DNA from 2 places in the Pseudoalteromonas sp. SiA1 genome. Region 1 is predicted to be linked to the other one. Evidence: predicted binding sites of a transcription regulator. Region 1 holds the regulator's gene; the other holds the start of a gene.
The links. Region 1 encodes LexA, which represses DNA repair genes until DNA is damaged. Its sites were predicted from a motif close to TACTGTATNNNNATACAGTA; they were not measured.
Positions count from the first base shown of each region.

Region 1 (8,892 bases):
TGGTGAGGCTGCATATAACGCGGTTACTTTATTTGCAAATGCAGGCTCTGCGCCTTGTTCGGTGCGCGATGCCCAATCAATAGCATTTTTTAACACGGCGGTAATAGAGCCATTATATTCTGGGCTGGCCAGCAAAATGCCATCGGCTGCGCGAAGTTTGTCTTTAAGTTGTTGTACACCGGCTGGTGTGCCTTGTGCCTCGAGATCTTCATCAAACATAGGAATGGCTAAGTCTGCGAGTTTAATCACTTCTACTTCAGCGCCACTTTCTAAAGCAAAGCGTGCCGCTTCGTTAATGAGTTTTTGATGAAAGCTATCTTTACGTAAGCTACCTGCTAGGGCAATAATTTTTGGTGTTGTCATGAGCTGCTCCTGATAATGAGTTTGTATAATGTGACTTTAACAAATAATCACTTGCAGAAAAGCCAAATAAACGCAAAACTTGTGTGCGTATATGCACAGATTAAAGAGTAGTTATCATGGCAATTCAATTTAATGATTGGCAAGACCTGAAGGTTGCTTACGAGGTAGCGCGCTTAGGTACTTTAACTGCCGCGGCCGAAGTGTTAGATGTTCACCATAGTACGGTGCTCAGGCGAATAAATAACTTAGAAAAAAGCTTAAATGCGCGACTATTTCATCGCCATGCTCGCGGCTACAAAGTCACAGAAATTGGCGCTAAGTTATTTACCACAGCACAAGCGATTAATGGTGAACTAGAGCGCCTACATAATGACATTATTGCTGCAGATAGCACCTTGCAAGGTAGCTTGTTACTCACCACAGTTAGTGGCTTTATTGATGTATTAAGTGAGGTGTGTGAGCAGTTTCAAACCTTGCATCCGCAAGTGCAATTACAAGTGATTATGGATCAAAAACGCTTACGTTTAGATCATGGCCAAGCACATATCGCAGTAAGAGCTGGACCCAGACCGGATGAGGGTGATTATATTGCTCAGCATTTAGCGGCGCTCTCGTCAGGATTTTATGCATCAAAGCATTACATTAGCCGTTATGGGTTGCCACAAACATTAGCGCAACTATCGCTGCATAGCTTTGTGTCAGGTGTAGCAGGGTATAATGCCAAAGTGCCTTACTTTGCATGGGTTGATGAAAATATTCCCCCGTCGCAAGTTAAGCTAAGAGTGTCAGAAACCTCAGAAGCGACCCGCGCCATCGTTAAAGGACTCGGTATTGGCGGATTACAGCATGATGTTGCAGCGCAATACTCTGATTTAGTCCCTGTACTGCCTAATGAACTGAGTTGGCCAACCGATTTGTGGCTGGTTACGCATCATTTAGTGCATCGAACGGCAAAAGTTCAAGCGTTTAGTCAGCTATTAAAAAATTATTTTAAGCAGCGAAAGTTAAGTTAAAAAGGCTACAACGATTTTTTTATTGAAACACCTAAGCGCTTGGCTAGCCGCGTTAAGTTAGCGCGGTCGACCTGTAAACTACGCGCTGTGCTTGCCCAGTTATAATTATGTTGTTTAAGTTGCTGTATTATAAGTTGCTGAGTATAGGTATCTGTGGCTTGCTTTAACGAAATGTTGTTTGCTAAAGGTGGGATTACAAGCTGGTTTGAGTGTTCAAGAGCTAAGGTGTTAACATCGCTTAAATTTAGCTCACAATGCGCAGGTTCAATAGTAATAATTGGTTGCTGCCACTGATGTTGTTTAGCCTTTAATGCAGCCCGATTAATCACATGCTCAAGCTCCCTCACATTGCCTGGCCAGTCATATTTTTTAAGCAGCAGTTGCGTTTCAATACTGAGTTTTAGCTGTTTAATAGCGAGCTTGCGGGCTGTTTTTTCTGCAAAATAACCGGCTAATAAAATAACATCTTCATCACGGGCTTTCAATGGAGCGACTGTGAGTGGATAAACACTTAATCGATGGTACAAATCGGCGCGAAACCGTCCTTGTGTTACTTCGTGTTTTAGGTCGCGATTGGTTGCTGCAATCACTCTAACATCGACATATTTAAGTTCATCTTCGCCAACGGTTTGTACTTCGCCACTTTGCAGTACGCGTAATAATTTACTTTGCATAGCCAGAGGCAGCTCGCCGATTTCATCTAAAAATAAGGTGCCGCCATCGGCTAACTGAAATTTACCTTGGCGGGCATTTTGGGCGCCGGTAAAAGCGCCTTTTGCATGGCCAAAAAATTCACTTTCTGCGAGGTTTTCAGGCAGTGATGCACAATTTAAATGAATTAATGGCTGATCTTTACGTGCGGAGTGTAAGTGAATATTACGTGCCACCAACTCTTTGCCGACCCCAGTATCACCTAAAATAAGGACACTAAAGTTTGATGCCGCAACCAGTTTTATCTCATTTTTAAGCGTTTGTATTGCTGAGCTTTGGCCAATAATTTCACCACCATCACGTTTGAGCGCCTCACGGTTTAACGCTTGTACTAATTCACTAGAGTGCTGCGCATGTTGTTTGTAATGGGCAAGCTCTAGGGCTGTTTTAAAGTGCGCACTGCACAAGGTTTGTAAGGTGTTGAGTGTATCAGTGGTAATACCGTCAAACGCATTGGCGTTAAGGCTATCAAAGGTCAGAATGCCAAGTAGTGCGTTTTTATCATAAAGGGGTAACCCTAAGCAGGCATGCACTGGAATATCACCGGTTTTAGCCAGTAGTAGCCCGTCGTATGGATCAGGTAGTGGACAGTCATGTGCAAATTGCAGAGCCAAACGACTACTGCAGATGGCTTTAAGGCGAGGATGCTCCGCAATATCAAAACGTCGTCCTAGGCTATCGGGCATAAGCCCTTTAATGGCTAAGGGTTTTAATTGCTCACCTTGGCGAATTAATAATGCACTGGCATCGCTGGGAATAACACGTTCAACCGTGGCTAAAAGTTGCTCAAAACTGTGAGCATGTAACGTACTTTGCGCAAGTTCTAATGCAACTTGCGTCAGGTTGAATTGTTGGTTCATGTCAAAATGACCTTTTAGTGTATTTTTACAGGTTTTATAGTAGGTCATAAAGACCCATTTTGTAAAGCGAGTTAATTTAACCTTTTGAATATTATAGGTTTAATTGGTTGGCACACTCTGTGTAATGCTAAATGCAAGCAGTTAGTTATTACATAGGAAATAAACATGTTATCCGATAAAACCATACAAATAGTTAAAAGCACGGTGCCATTGCTTGCAGAGGCAGGTACGGTCGTAACCGATCATTTTTACAAGCGCATGTTTAGTCATAATCCCGAGCTTAAACATATTTTTAATATGACTAATCAAGAAACGGGTCGTCAGCAATTTGCATTATTTAATGCGTTGGCTGCGTACGCGCAAAATATTGATAATTTAGCCGTGTTAAAAGAGGCGCTAGCGCGAATTAATCATAAGCATACCAGCTTAAATATTTTACCTGAGCATTATCCTATTGTGGGCGCACATTTAATCGGTACGTTAAAAGAGCTTATTCCTGAGCAGTTTACTGCCGATGTTGAATATGCGTGGCGCGAAGCCTACGGTGTACTTGCTGATATTTGTATTACCGAAGAAGCGGCATTGTATGCGCACAGTAAAAACAACCATGGTGGCTGGGCAGGCACGCGCCAGTTTGAAATTACTGATAAACATATTGAATCTGAATTCGTAACTAGTTTTACGCTGACACCTGTGGATGGTAAAGCAGTTATTACCTACAAGCCAGGACAGTACATTGGCATTAAAGTTAAGCCTGAGGGCGCAGAATATGAAGAGATCCGCCAGTATTCTATTTCGCAAAAGAGCAATGCTAAAAACTATCGTATTAGCGTTAAAAAAGAGTGCCAACCAAAGCCTGGCGTGGTGTCTAATTATTTACACTCACTAGAGCAAGGCGCACGAGTAGAGTTATACCCGCCAGCGGGAGATTTCATTTTAAAAAATGAGGCAACTCCAGTGGTACTTATTTCAGCAGGCGTTGGCCAAACCCCGATGATGGCGATGCTGCAAACGCTACTTAGTGGTGATAAAAATCAAGCGATTAGTTATTTGCACGCGTGTGAAAACAGCCGCGAATTTTCATTTAAAGGGTATTTAGCGCAGCAAACGGCAATGCATCCACAGCTAAAAACATTTACTTGGTTTAATCAAGGTGGCGAGGAGTGTGATTTCACTGGGCTAATGGATTTATCGGTGCTTGAGGCATCATTACCTATTAGCGAAGGGGCATTTTATTTGTGTGGACCAGCATCATTTATGGCTTACGTAAAAGGCCAGCTACTTGATTTAGGTGTGCAAAGCTCAAACATTCACTACGAAATATTTGGACCACACCAAGCGTTATAGGTTAATTAAAAGCGTGTGTTACACGCTTTTAATTTAAACTTACAGCTTTTTACTATTTGTGTTAGCAGCATAAGCTTGTTGTTGCCAAGCATTAAATAGCTTTTGTTGTTTAGCTGAAATTTTTAAACCATACGTTTTTTGCATGTAAGCGTACGCATCGGCAATGCGTTTACGTGCATGAACAGGCGGTTCAACAACACGTTGTTTAAAATTAACTTTAACCTCACAGCGACCATATTGCGTCGCGTTTTGGGCTAACATGCCAAAGCGGTAGTTTGAGCGATCGGCGTTAATTTCACCAATTGCAGGGGCTAAATTGTTTATATCGGCTTCCATCAAGCGAAACTTAGCGCTAACTTTGCGGCAGTTTTTACGCCCACCATCTTGCCAACATTGTAACTGGTGACCAAATTCCCATGCAGGGACAATATGTTCCCATTCAATTCGCAGGGCACGTTGATTTACTTTGCCTGAGCGGGTTAGTGTGTTGCGAGGCACGTAGCCACAATGGGTAGGGTCGGGTACCAACTTTTTGCCTTGTTTTTTTATATCGCAACCACAATAAATACTTTTAGCGTTTTCGGGAAGGGTATTAATTAAGTGCTTTTTGGCACTCGAAAACCGCGTAAATTGTTCGCCCATTGCTGAAAAACAAGCACAGCAAGCCAACAAAGCTAAAATAAACCGAATCATATCCATCACATACGTGAACTACAGGAGCGGCTAGTTTAAGGCCTAGAATAAAAAAGTAAACTGCCGCCGGCATGCTTTAATTTTAATTTGCGTATTTTGTGTAGGGCGTTTTTTAGGAGTAAATAGTGGGCAATATTCAGAGGCTAACGCTAAAAACGCGTTAATGCAGTGATTCCTGCGTTGTTGATTTGGTATAACGGTAAAACTGCGTTAAAGTTTGCAATGAGATTAATAGAGGGTAAAAACGAGATAATGTCGGAAATTCAATTTTTAAATGTAGATCTAGAGCTTGAGTCAAAGCAAGATATTAGCGTATTAGTTGCTGATTTAAAAAAGGTCGCAACTATTTTACATTATGATAAAGACGAATACCGTCAACTTGCTCGCATTGAGGTTGCAGGTGAAATAACCACGCCAGATAAAGCGATTAATCACTTGTGTGAGTTAATCGAGTCGTGTTCACGCAATGCATTAAAGCAATGGTTGAGTTGTTCACGCAGAACTTTCGATATTGGGTTTGAGTCTGGCACTTCGCCAAAATGCTTTAACCAAGCCTTACATGCAGATACCTTGTTACGTATATCTGCAATTGGTGCAGGCGTAGAAATTACTATTTACCCTTTCGAAAAGTAATTTAATTTCAACCTTGGTTAATTGACTTACTAGCCTTTTCGCTCTACTACGGCTGCGGTCATACGTGATACGCAGCAAAGCTCATTGCGGCTATTGGTTATTTTAATATCCCAAACCGAGCTGCGCTTGCCGATATGATAAGCTCTCGCTGTGGCCGTTAATGTGCCATTGCGTGATGCCTTTAAATGACTTGCACTGATCTCTTGGCCAACACAATAAAACCGATTGAAATCAACCACAAAATTAGCGGCATAACTTGCTACTGTTTCAGCAAGCACCACATTTGCACCACCATGAACGATACCCATAGGGTTATGATGCTCTGGAATTGCCGGCATAGTTGCCACTAAGTAGTCATCACCAATTTCACTGATTTCTATTCCCATGGTTTTCATGAGTGTCCCTTGGCCTGTAATACCTTGATCTAATTGCTTACAAAACTCTAATGTAATCGGTTGATGCCAAATACTCATGCTAGCTCCTTGGATAAGTAATTGAGAATTAAAATTTATTAATATGATAATGCGTTGCTAATAATTACATTTATCACCCTGCTTTTAAAGTAGGTTATTGTTTGATGATAACGGCATATAAGGCATTAATTTATATTTGCGATTTTTAAATAACTGTATATACTCACAGTTAATTGTACTGTATGGAAAACCAGTTGTATGCGACCATTAACGAAACGCCAAGCGCAAATACTCGAACTCATTAAAGTGTTTATTAAAGACACTGGTATGCCTCCTACACGTGCCGAAATTGCACAAACACTGGGTTTTAAAAGTGCGAATGCTGCAGAAGAACACTTAAAAGCACTGGCCAAAAAAGGTGTGATTAAAATGAAGCCAGGCGCGAGTCGGGGCATTCAGCTTGTTGAAGAAGAGGAGCCAGAGCAGTTAGGCTTACCTTTAATTGGCAGGGTGGCTGCCGGTGAGCCTATATTGGCGCAACAGCATGTAGAAAGCCACTGTAAAATTGACCCTTTAATGTTTAAACCTGCGGCCGATTTTTTATTGCGTGTTAACGGTATGAGTATGAAAGACATTGGTATTATGGATGGTGATTTACTTGCTGTGCATAAAACCCAAGTTGCCGAAAATGGACAAGTTATTGTTGCCCGTGTTGACGACGATGTAACCGTGAAGCGTTTAGAAAAAGCGGGCAGAAAAGTACTCTTACATGCTGAAAATGATGAGTTTTCAGCTATTGAGGTCGATTTAGAAAATGAGTCGTTCAATATTGAAGGCTTAGCGGTAGGTGTTATTCGTAACGCTGACTGGATGTAGTATTAAAGCATAATTTAGCGCTTAATAGTGATTAGGCGCTGGGTTTGTTAGCAGCACAATGTCTAACTTATCAAATGTATGACTATATGTTGTTAAGTGCTTCTCCTATCATAAATAAAATCACTAAATACTTTATAAATAAACAAATTTACTCTGCTTTTTTAAGTTAACAATTTTTTATATTTCTATCCTGTAATTTCAATACACCCCTTACTAAACCTGACTCTTAGATTAATTGCCTGACTAGTTGCTATTTTTTTAGCTGCGCATTTTAAAAAATACACCTTGTTTATTTTTCATACTCACCTTGCTTATTGTTTATTTTTTAACTAGTTATTAAAGAGCTGGAATAAAAATAACTCACAGCTTAGTCGTTTTGAGAACACACATTTACTAAATCCAGCACCCTTATAAAAAATAAAAATAACGAATAGGCGTTTAAGCCGTATGCCTCTTCGCTTTGCGTCAGCAATAGCATCAAAGGAGCCGTCACATGGGTAAGCTGAGTTCTTCCTTGTGGCTTATATTGTTTGTTTTTTCGCAGAATGTGCTTGCTAATAGCCAATATAATATGCGTAAAGGCGTAACCGATATAAGTAATAATGTATACCAACTGCACATGACTATTTTTTTAATATGTTGTGTGATTGGGGTGATCGTGTTTGCCATTATGTTTTGGGCACTCATTCATCATCGCAAATCTAAAGGGGCTGTCCCTGCCCAATTCCATGAAAGCACCAAAGTAGAAATACTGTGGACTGCGATCCCTTTTGTCATATTAATTGTTATGGCCATTCCTGCGACTAAAACCTTAATTGCCATGGAGGATGCCAGCAAAGCTGATCTCACCATTAAAATTACAGGCTCACAGTGGAAGTGGCATTACGAGTATATGGGGGAGGACGTTGAGTTTTATTCCATGCTAGCTACACCTCAAAATGAAATAACCAACCTTGCTGATAAAAACCCGAATTATTTACTCGAGGTCGATAAACCGCTGGTACTACCAATTAATCAAAAAGTACGTTTTTTAATGACTTCAGATGATGTTATTCACTCATGGTGGGTGCCTGACTTTGCCGTTAAAAAAGATGCAAACCCTGGGTTTATTAATGAAACATGGACCAATATTAATGAGGTTGGTACTTACCGTGGGCAGTGTGCAGAGCTTTGCGGTAAAGATCATGGTTTTATGCCTGTTGTGGTAGAAGCTAAAACAGAAGAAGACTTCAAAACGTGGTTAGCAGAGGCTAAACAAGCCAAGCAAAAAGCAGCTGCAGCAGACGCTGCGTTATTAGACCAAGTTGTACCAAAAGAAGAGCTGATGGCGCTTGGTGAGCAGGTTTATATGGCGAGCTGCGCGGCGTGCCATCAGCCAACAGGATTAGGCTTGCCGGGTGTTTTTCCGGCTCTTAAAGGCAGCCCAATAGTCATAGGTGATATCAAAGGGCATATAGATATTTTGCTCCACGGTAAACCAGGTACGGCTATGCAGTCTTTCGCAAAGCAATTATCAATCAAGCAAATAGCAGCTGTTATTACCTATAAACGCAACGCGTGGGGTAATGACACTGGTGATGTAATTCAACCGAGCGAGATACAAGCGGCACTGGATGCTGATGGGGAGGCTAAATAATGAGTAGCATTGCAGAACAACCTAATACCAATGAGGCTCATCATGCCCATCAACCTGCCACAGGCTTTAAGCGCTGGTTATTTACAACCAACCATAAAGATATAGGTAGCTTATATTTAATTTTTTCACTCACCATGTTTTTAATTGGTGGGGCAATGGCGATGGTTATTCGAGCTGAGTTATTTCAGCCGGGCCTACAACTGGTTGATCCTCACTTTTTTAATCAAATGACCACAGTGCATGGTTTAATAATGGTGTTTGGTGCGGTTATGCCAGCCTTTACCGGCTTGGCAAACTGGATGATCCCGCTAATGATTGGTGCGCCAGATATGGCCTTACCGAGAATG
Region 1 covers NZ_CP076084.1:3,167,767-3,176,658, reverse strand. The annotation lists gene KK487_RS14765 (NADPH-dependent FMN reductase) at 1-363, opposite strand, end outside; gene KK487_RS14760 (LysR family transcriptional regulator) at 480-1,376, shown strand; gene norR (nitric oxide reductase transcriptional regulator NorR) at 1,382-2,947, opposite strand; gene hmpA (NO-inducible flavohemoprotein) at 3,113-4,294, shown strand; gene KK487_RS14745 (endonuclease) at 4,334-4,987, opposite strand; gene KK487_RS14740 (hypothetical protein) at 5,240-5,620, shown strand; gene KK487_RS14735 (PaaI family thioesterase) at 5,650-6,093, opposite strand; gene lexA (transcriptional repressor LexA) at 6,292-6,909, shown strand; gene coxB (cytochrome c oxidase subunit II) at 7,403-8,545, shown strand; gene ctaD (cytochrome c oxidase subunit I) at 8,545-8,892, shown strand, end outside.

Region 2 (8,257 bases), 1.1 Mb from region 1:
AGCTTTACGGCTCGCTTGGCCAAACAGGTGTTGGCCACGGCTCTGGTAAAGCAGTGATACTTGGCTTAGCAGGGTATGATCCTGAAACCATTGATGCCGATTTAGTGGATGACATACTCGCTAAAATTGAAAAAGAACAGGTTATTTACCTGAACCAAACTCACAAAGCTAAATTCCCTAAGCAGGGCGCGATTGTTTTTCATCGTAGAAAAACACTCCCTAAACATTCCAACGCAATGGAAATTATTGCCTATAACAATGGCGAAAAAGTATATAGCAAAGTTTACTACTCTATTGGTGGCGGATTTATTGTTACGGATGAAGAGTTTGAAAAAGAAAAACAAGCCGCTTTAGATATCCGTGAAGAAAACCCAGCCCCGTTCCCGTTTGGCTCGGCTAAAGAATTACTCGAAATGTGTAAAGAGTCGGGTTACAGCGTATCAACGTTAATGATGAAAAACGAAAAAACGTTACGCAGTGAAGAAGCCATTAAAGATGAGCTATTTAATATTTGGCAAGTAATGAAAGCCTGTATTGAGCGAGGTATGCGCACCGAAGGTATTTTACCTGGCGGATTAAAAGTAAAACGCCGTGCGCCAAGCTTATATTTAAAGCTTAATGTAGAAGTCAGTAACGATCCGCTGCGCGCTATGGACTGGGTTGATTTATTCGCATTGGCTGTAAACGAAGAAAATGCAGCCGGAGGGCGTGTAGTAACTGCACCCACAAATGGCGCAGCCGGAATTTTACCGGCTGTATTAATGTATTATCATACTTTTATTAAAGAAGTAGACCGTGATATTGCTACCCGCTACTTATTAACTGCCGCTGCAATAGGCATTTTATATAAAAAGAATGCCTCTATTTCTGGCGCCGAAGTGGGTTGCCAAGGCGAAGTAGGTGTTGCTTGTTCAATGGCCGCAGGCGCACTTACTGAAATTGTTGGTGGTAACGTTGTACACGTAGAAAATGCCGCTGAAATTGGTATGGAGCATAACTTAGGCTTAACCTGCGACCCTGTAGGAGGCTTAGTGCAAGTGCCGTGTATTGAGCGTAATGCGATGGGGGCTATTAAAGCAATTAATGCGTCGCGCCTGGCTATTCGCGGCAGTGGTGAGCAAAAAGTATCACTAGATAAAGTGATAAAAACCATGCTCGATACGGGCAACGATATGAAAACAAAATACAAAGAAACCGCTCGCGGTGGACTGGCCGTTAATATTATCGAGTGCTAATTAACCTGAACTCTGGTTAAGAGATTTACTAACATATTGAATCAAAATGATATTTATGTTTATTTTCTCAAGCTAGAGATTTTTAGTGAAAACAAGGCGAAATTACGCGTCAATAGCTAGCCTATTGCAAGTAAATTCAACGCAGTTAGCGCTGAAAATAGCTGCTTGAGATGGATTTATTATCCACAGTTCAGGTTAATTACATAGCACAAAAAAAGCCGCTTAGTTGCAAAACTAAGCGGCTTTTCATTGCTGTTTATGGCCGTTACTTTACAGGAAGTTCAATATCAGCAAATAACTTATCAACATCTTCTTGATTTCGCAGTAAACTCGCACGCTCTACTCGCTCTTTAGTTAAATGCGGTGCAAAACGTTCGATAAAGTCATACATGTAGGTGCGTAAAAAGCTGCCCTTTCTAAAACCAATTTTAGTCGTGCTCGCCTCAAATAAATGGCTAGCATCAATGCACACTAAGTCGCTGTCGTTTACCTGATCAATTGCCATAGATGCAACCACACCCACACCTAGCCCTAAACGCACATACGTTTTAATGACATCGGCATCGGTGGCAGTAAATACAATATGTGGCTCTAATCCGTAAGCATTAAATGCTTTGTCGAGCTCCGAACGACCTGTAAAGCCAAATACGTAAGTAATGAGTGGGTATTGGGCTATATCAGCCACAGTTAAATTATCCACTTTTTTCGCAAGGGGATGATCTTTAGCAACCACAATACTACGATTCCAATGGTAGCAAGGCAGCATTACTAAATCTGAATATAAATGAAGCGCTTCTGTGGCAATGGCAAAGTCAGCATCACCGCGAGCGGCTGCATCCGATATTTGCTGTGGTGTACCTTGATGCATATGCAGTGATACCGCAGGGTATTTTTGAGTAAAGCCTTTAATTACACTCGGTAACGCATACCGTGCTTGTGTATGCGTGGTAGCAATATTAAGTTTGCCTTGATCCGGTAAAGTATGTTCATTCGCCACCGCTTTAATACCCTCAACTTTTGAGAGTATTTCGCGTGATATGTTAATGATTTCCTCGCCAGCGCCTGTAACATGAGTTAAATGCTTACCACTGCGGCCAAAAATTTGTACACCGAGCTCATCTTCTAACATACGTACTTGCTTAGAAATACCAGGCTGGGAGGTAAATAAACTCTCAGCCGTAGCTGAAACATTTAATTTATGATTTTGAACTTCTACGATATATCTAAGTTGTTGTAATTTCATGGCTATGTAGTTTCGTTATAATTCACATTGACAGATAAAAGCGCACCCTAACTATAGGTAGCTATATAAAAGGCTGATTAATGTTACATAATATAACAATTAATTTGTTGAAATTTCAGGTTAACACAATAAATAAACTTGAGGTAGCAATGATTATCAGCAATCGAAACATAACATATTAAGATTTAAACGCTTTATGGTGACGCTTTTTTCAGTTAATCTGAGCAAAGTTTCCCACCTTTTATATATTTAATGTAAGATTAGATAATAAGGTTAAGAATTTGAGAATTATAACATGATAGTTTCCATTATAATTGTATTAATTGTTGCACTTATAGTCATTGCACTATGGGTTAGTGCTGTTCAGCAACACAAAGAAAAACAAGAAGCTGAACGACGCAAAGAGTTAACAAAACAAAAAGCAATCATTGAAGAAACCGAAGAAGCATTAATGAATAGCGCCAACATTCCACTTTCAGAGGCAACTCAGCGAATATTACAACGACGAATTCATGATGCGCTCAGTCAAATGGTGTCTATTTCAAGCGGAGGTAGTGGACTAAAAAACCGCTTAAAAGAAGCAAAAGAGCGACTACAAAACCCAATTCAAGACGGTTCAGATGGCTTTGTATTACCAGGCAACGACAAACAACTGATATCGCTGATACAAGGCATTAAAAAGTTACGCACTATTATTCGTTCTGAGCATAATAAAGGCAAAGTAGACAGCCAGGTATTTATTGCAGAAGACAAACGCCTTGAAAAGCTACAACTAAGAATCAACATTGAAAGCCAAATAAAACGAGGGTTATCAGCGCAAACAGCTGGAATGATAGGCTCTGCTAGGCAGTACTTTGAAAAAGCAGCTGCCACACTTAACAGTGTTTCATTTAATGACGATTACATTACGGCAAAACGAGCTGAAGTTGAAGGCTACCTTGAAACGATAAGTAATGAACTCAAGGCATCAAATGCTACATCATTGAAGAAAAAGAACGAACAAGAGCAAGATGATTTAGACGTATTATTTGCACCTAAAAAGAAATGGTAACTCCTTTCTAAATAAAAAAGCCCATGCAGTTGCATGGGCTTTTTTTTGAATAGGATTTTGCCCCACTTTGTGTTTACATACTAAGACATATACGTATTCTAACAAGCTGCCTGCATTAAGATAAAAATGCGAACTTAACAATAAACAAGGCAGTTAAAATCCAAACACTAATGCTTACCTGATCTTTTTTGCCACACAGCACTTTTACTGCCGTATAAGAAATAAAACCAAGTGCAATACCGTGTGCAATTGAGAAAGTCAGCGGTGTCATTAATAATACAACACTCACCGGAATTGCATCAGTCATGTCGTCCCAATTTACAAACTTTAAGTTTTGTAGCATCAATACAGATACATATAAAATAGCTCCCGCGGTTGCGTATGCAGGCACCATTTGAGCTAAAGGCGCAAAAAACATCATCAGTAAAAAGCAGCAACCCACAACCACAGCGGTCAAACCCGTTCGACCACCAACAGATACACCTGCAACAGACTCAATGTATGACGTGGTTGTTGAAGTACCGAGCATTGCACCTGCAATAGTTGCTGTGCTGTCGGCGCTTAATGCACGACCTAAACGCGGCATATTACCGTTTTTATCTGCTAAACCAGCCTTCTGAGTTACCGCAACTAACGTGCCTGAGGTATCAAACAAATCAACGAATAAAAACGCAAAAATAACACTCAACATCGACAGTTCAAACGCGGCACTAAAGTCCAGTTGCATAAAGGTCGGCATGATAGAAGGTGGCATAGCAATAACACCATGATACTCCACTAACCCCATAGACACAGCAATCGCGGTGACTAGTAAAATACTAATCAGTACGCCACTTTTAAAATCGCGATAAAGCAGTGCAGCAATAACAAAAAAGCTGAAAATAGCCAATAAAGGACCTGGCGAGGTAATATCACCCAACTGCACCAGTGTTGCAGGACTTGATACAATAATACCGGCACTTTTAAGTGCGATGAGAGCTAAAAATGCGCCAATACCCGTTGCTATTGCTTGCTTGAGCACCAGAGGGATTGCATTAATAATCCACTCTCGCACCTTAAACAAGCTTAAAATTAAAAATATACACCCTGACATAAATACCGCACCCAACGCAGCTTGCCAGCTATAACCCATACCTAATACAACGCCATAGGTAAAAAATGCATTTAATCCCATACCCGGTGCCAGTGCCAATGGATAATTGGCCCACAAACCCATAATAAAACACCCTATTGCAGCTGCAATACAGGTGGCAACAAAGGCAGCACCTTGGTCCATACCGGCTTCAGCAAGCATAGCTGGGTTAACGAATACGATATAAACCATCGTAATAAATGTAGTCATACCGGCAATACATTCACGGCGAACCGAAGAATCATTTGCACGGATTTTGAATAAGGCTTCGAGCATAATAAACTTGTGGTTGTAAAAAGTGGCGAGATTTTAGCATAAAAATAACTTTTTACAGGACATTTTACCTTGCTATATACTAAACTAGCTAAGTGATTAAAATAACAAACGAAGTAGCATGATCAAAACGACACCAAGTGGCCAAGACTTAGAGCAACAATTAGACAACATTCTTTCTTTTGTAACGCAACCAAGCGATGCAAATCTCCCTGCGAGCTCTAAAAACACCGATCAAGACATATTAAATAAAGCCCTTTATTACCTTAAAAATGAACAAGGCGCCTTAGCCGCAAAATGGATGCGTTTGGCAGCAATGGCAGGAAATTATCGCGCGCAGTTTTATTTAGGGCTGTTTTTTATAAAAGGACAAGGTGTGCCGCAAAGTGTATTTCATGGTGCTGCGTGGCTTAGCTTAGCCGGTAGTCAAGGCTATGAACCCGCCATAGAAGCAATGAGCGATATACGAAAACATATTAGTACCAAACGACTTAAAGATGCTCAATGCTACGCAGCCAGCCTGTATGAACAAATTCATCAGTTACAATTCTCACATTTGATCCCCTCTAGTAGCGAAAAATAATTTCACTGCGCAGCAACTCATTTCATCTGTAAATTAATTAAGCGTTTATAGCCAAAGCAAGCACGCTTAATTAATTTAAACTACTGTATACCCCCTGTTCATCTGTATTTATTTGCTCCCAGCCTTAAAATTAATTCTGTGGGGATTAATTTCCAATAAAAATTAAACCTTTGTTATATATAGATTATTTGTATATTTATAATAACTGTCGCGTTTTAAGATGAATAACTGTACAAAAAAATAGCAAAAAACACTTGCACCAAACAACTGTATAAACTACTGTATGAATGTACTGTATAAAAACCCAGTGAGTGAGAAGATTATGTTACAGCCAATTACCCTAAGAACAGTTAAAAGCTATCAACAAGATGACCAATCAGATTGTGTTAACGTTGTACAAATTGAAGATGAAATTTCAGCAACGTTTGAGTTATTAAAAGTATTACACCAATACAACAGCCTAAACGCATGGACACTGTTAATAGCACCCGATAACGTACCGAGCAAAGCGCTACTTGATTCATGCTCAATTGATACCAGTAAATTGCTGGTTATTCGTCAAAAGCATTTAGTTAATTTAGAGTATGTTTTAAGTTCTGCACTTCACAATGGAAATTTTGCCGCGGTGATCACCTGGACTGACATAATAAATAACCAACAACTGTCGCAGTTATCATTAAACTTGAGCCATACGCGCACTAAGTTGTATTGCTTTAGCAAAAAAAGCGCTCACCCTGAGATTTCACTTACGCAATAAGCTTGATAAACTAGCGTTTTAATACACAGTACATTTATCATGACTTCTAACGCTCTATTATGTTTTTGTAGCAGTCAGCAACCTTATGCTGATTGCTGCGAGCCTTTTCATTTAAAAACCAAACAGCCACACACACCAGAGCAACTTATGCGTGCACGCTACAGTGCTTATGCTGTTAAAAACGCGGTTTTTGTTCGTGAAAGTTATGCAAAAGAAAAACAAGCTGAAAATTCAATTTCAGAAATTAAAGATTTTGCAAATAGTTGCCGTTTTATAAACTTAACCGTATTAGACTCTGGTTATAATGATGAAACAGGATTTGTTACATTTAAAGCTCACTACTTTTATCAAGATTTATATTGCCAGTTAGCAGAAAATTCAAGGTTTATTAAAGAAGATGGACAATGGCGATACCTTGATGGTGAGATTACACCGGTTGCCGATATTAAAGTAAAACGCAATGATACGTGCCCTTGTGGCAGTAATAAAAAATACAAAAAATGTCATAGTGTATAAATAACAGCTACAAAAAATGGGCCACAAGGCCCATTTTCAAAAACTACACTAAACGCAAATTAGCGTTTTATTCGCCATCATCTTCATCGAAATCTTGACGCTGTGCAGGTCTTGCTAAAATCTCTAAGTAAAAAGAAGTTAAACCTTGCTTTTCAATTTCACTGATGTGATTGTTAATTTCAGCAACGTGAACCACTTGGGCTTCTTCAGCCGTGTTGCCAAACTTACAATCGAATGCCCAGTAGTCGGCATCAACAGGTAAAGTTTTATTACGTTCTCTTTTCAAATATTTTTTCACTTCATGCTTTGCAGCATCAACCATACGAGGGTATTTGATTTTCTCATGATTCAGCGTGAATGTTTTCTTCATTACGTTCCTAATTACCTTGGTTTAATGATAATGGCATTTAATGTCATACCATTTGCGCCATTATAGCAATTGCATTTAAATTTTGGATGCTTTTTTTATATTAAATCAGTTATTAAAATAAAGCACCTATAAAACCAATAGTTACTTACTACTATAAACACAGTTTATTACAATCAAATGGCATGTATAAAGCAGCAATTGAACACATATAATTAGGCACTAAACAAATGTAATGGCTGGTGGATAGCTTCATTTTGTAAATCATCATAAAATGCCACCGCATCCATTTGAGGGTTTGATAACTCGGTGTTGGTATTTTTAATTCGTCGACGTACCGCTAATTCACAGTTATCAATGACAGTCAGTGGAATGTGGTTTTTATCATCACGAATATTAAATGGCTCAGGCTTTAAGCACTGAGTTAACTTTATATCACTCATCCCTACAGCGCTTCCCATTTTTGCTAAAAGCTCTGTGTTATTTTTACCAATTAACATATTAAAGGTATCTGGCGCTAATGGCTGCTTTGGACCTGCGCCAAATTGTTTACGCAGAGCATCTTCATCAGCTTGATAATGCTTAGTGTCACTTTTGGGTAGGTGGAATTCACTAAAATCGAGTGCATCGTGAGAGAGCATTGCTAATAAAAATGCAAACTCGCCTCGGCGGTTTTCGTGAACACTTTCGTTAAGCCTCGTTTTTAACTGGCTCTCCGTGATTAACAAATCACCAATCTGCATAGACTTTAGCCTATTTAACTAATTAATAAGTATTTATCGGCTAAATTTGAATTTTCTTTAGCTTTTTTCTTTACTTAAATAAGAAGTTTGCTATTATCTGCCGCGTTGCATTGGAGGGGTTCCCGAGCGGCCAAAGGGATCAGACTGTAAATCTGACGGCTCAGCCTTCGCTGGTTCGAATCCAGCTCCCTCCACCACTTTTCTTAGGCTAAGTTAAGTGGGGCCAAATGCAATAACAATTAGTGTGGAGGGGTTCCCGAGCGGCCAAAGGGATCAGACTGTAAATCTGACGGCTCAGCCTTCGCTGGTTCGAATCCAGCTCCCTCCACCACTTCTCTACCTTATTTCTTTTTATTC
Region 2 covers NZ_CP076084.1:2,039,067-2,047,323, forward strand. The annotation lists gene KK487_RS09335 (L-serine ammonia-lyase) at 1-1,235, shown strand, start outside; gene cysB (HTH-type transcriptional regulator CysB) at 1,501-2,478, opposite strand; gene KK487_RS09345 (hypothetical protein) at 2,774-3,529, shown strand; gene KK487_RS09350 (NCS2 family permease) at 3,645-4,937, opposite strand; gene KK487_RS09355 (SEL1-like repeat protein) at 5,056-5,517, shown strand; gene KK487_RS09360 (SulA-like leucine-rich domain-containing protein) at 5,840-6,274, shown strand; gene KK487_RS09365 (YchJ family protein) at 6,314-6,790, shown strand; gene KK487_RS09370 (DUF6172 family protein) at 6,858-7,160, opposite strand; gene KK487_RS09375 (VC2046/SO_2500 family protein) at 7,373-7,900, opposite strand; tRNA gene KK487_RS09380 (tRNA-Tyr) at 8,013-8,097, shown strand; tRNA gene KK487_RS09385 (tRNA-Tyr) at 8,147-8,231, shown strand; gene KK487_RS09390 (M48 family metallopeptidase) at 8,252-8,257, opposite strand, start outside.
Region 2: KK487_RS09360 (SulA-like leucine-rich domain-containing protein) is a predicted target of LexA. The motif match lies at 5,795-5,814, and genes of this name have one in related genera.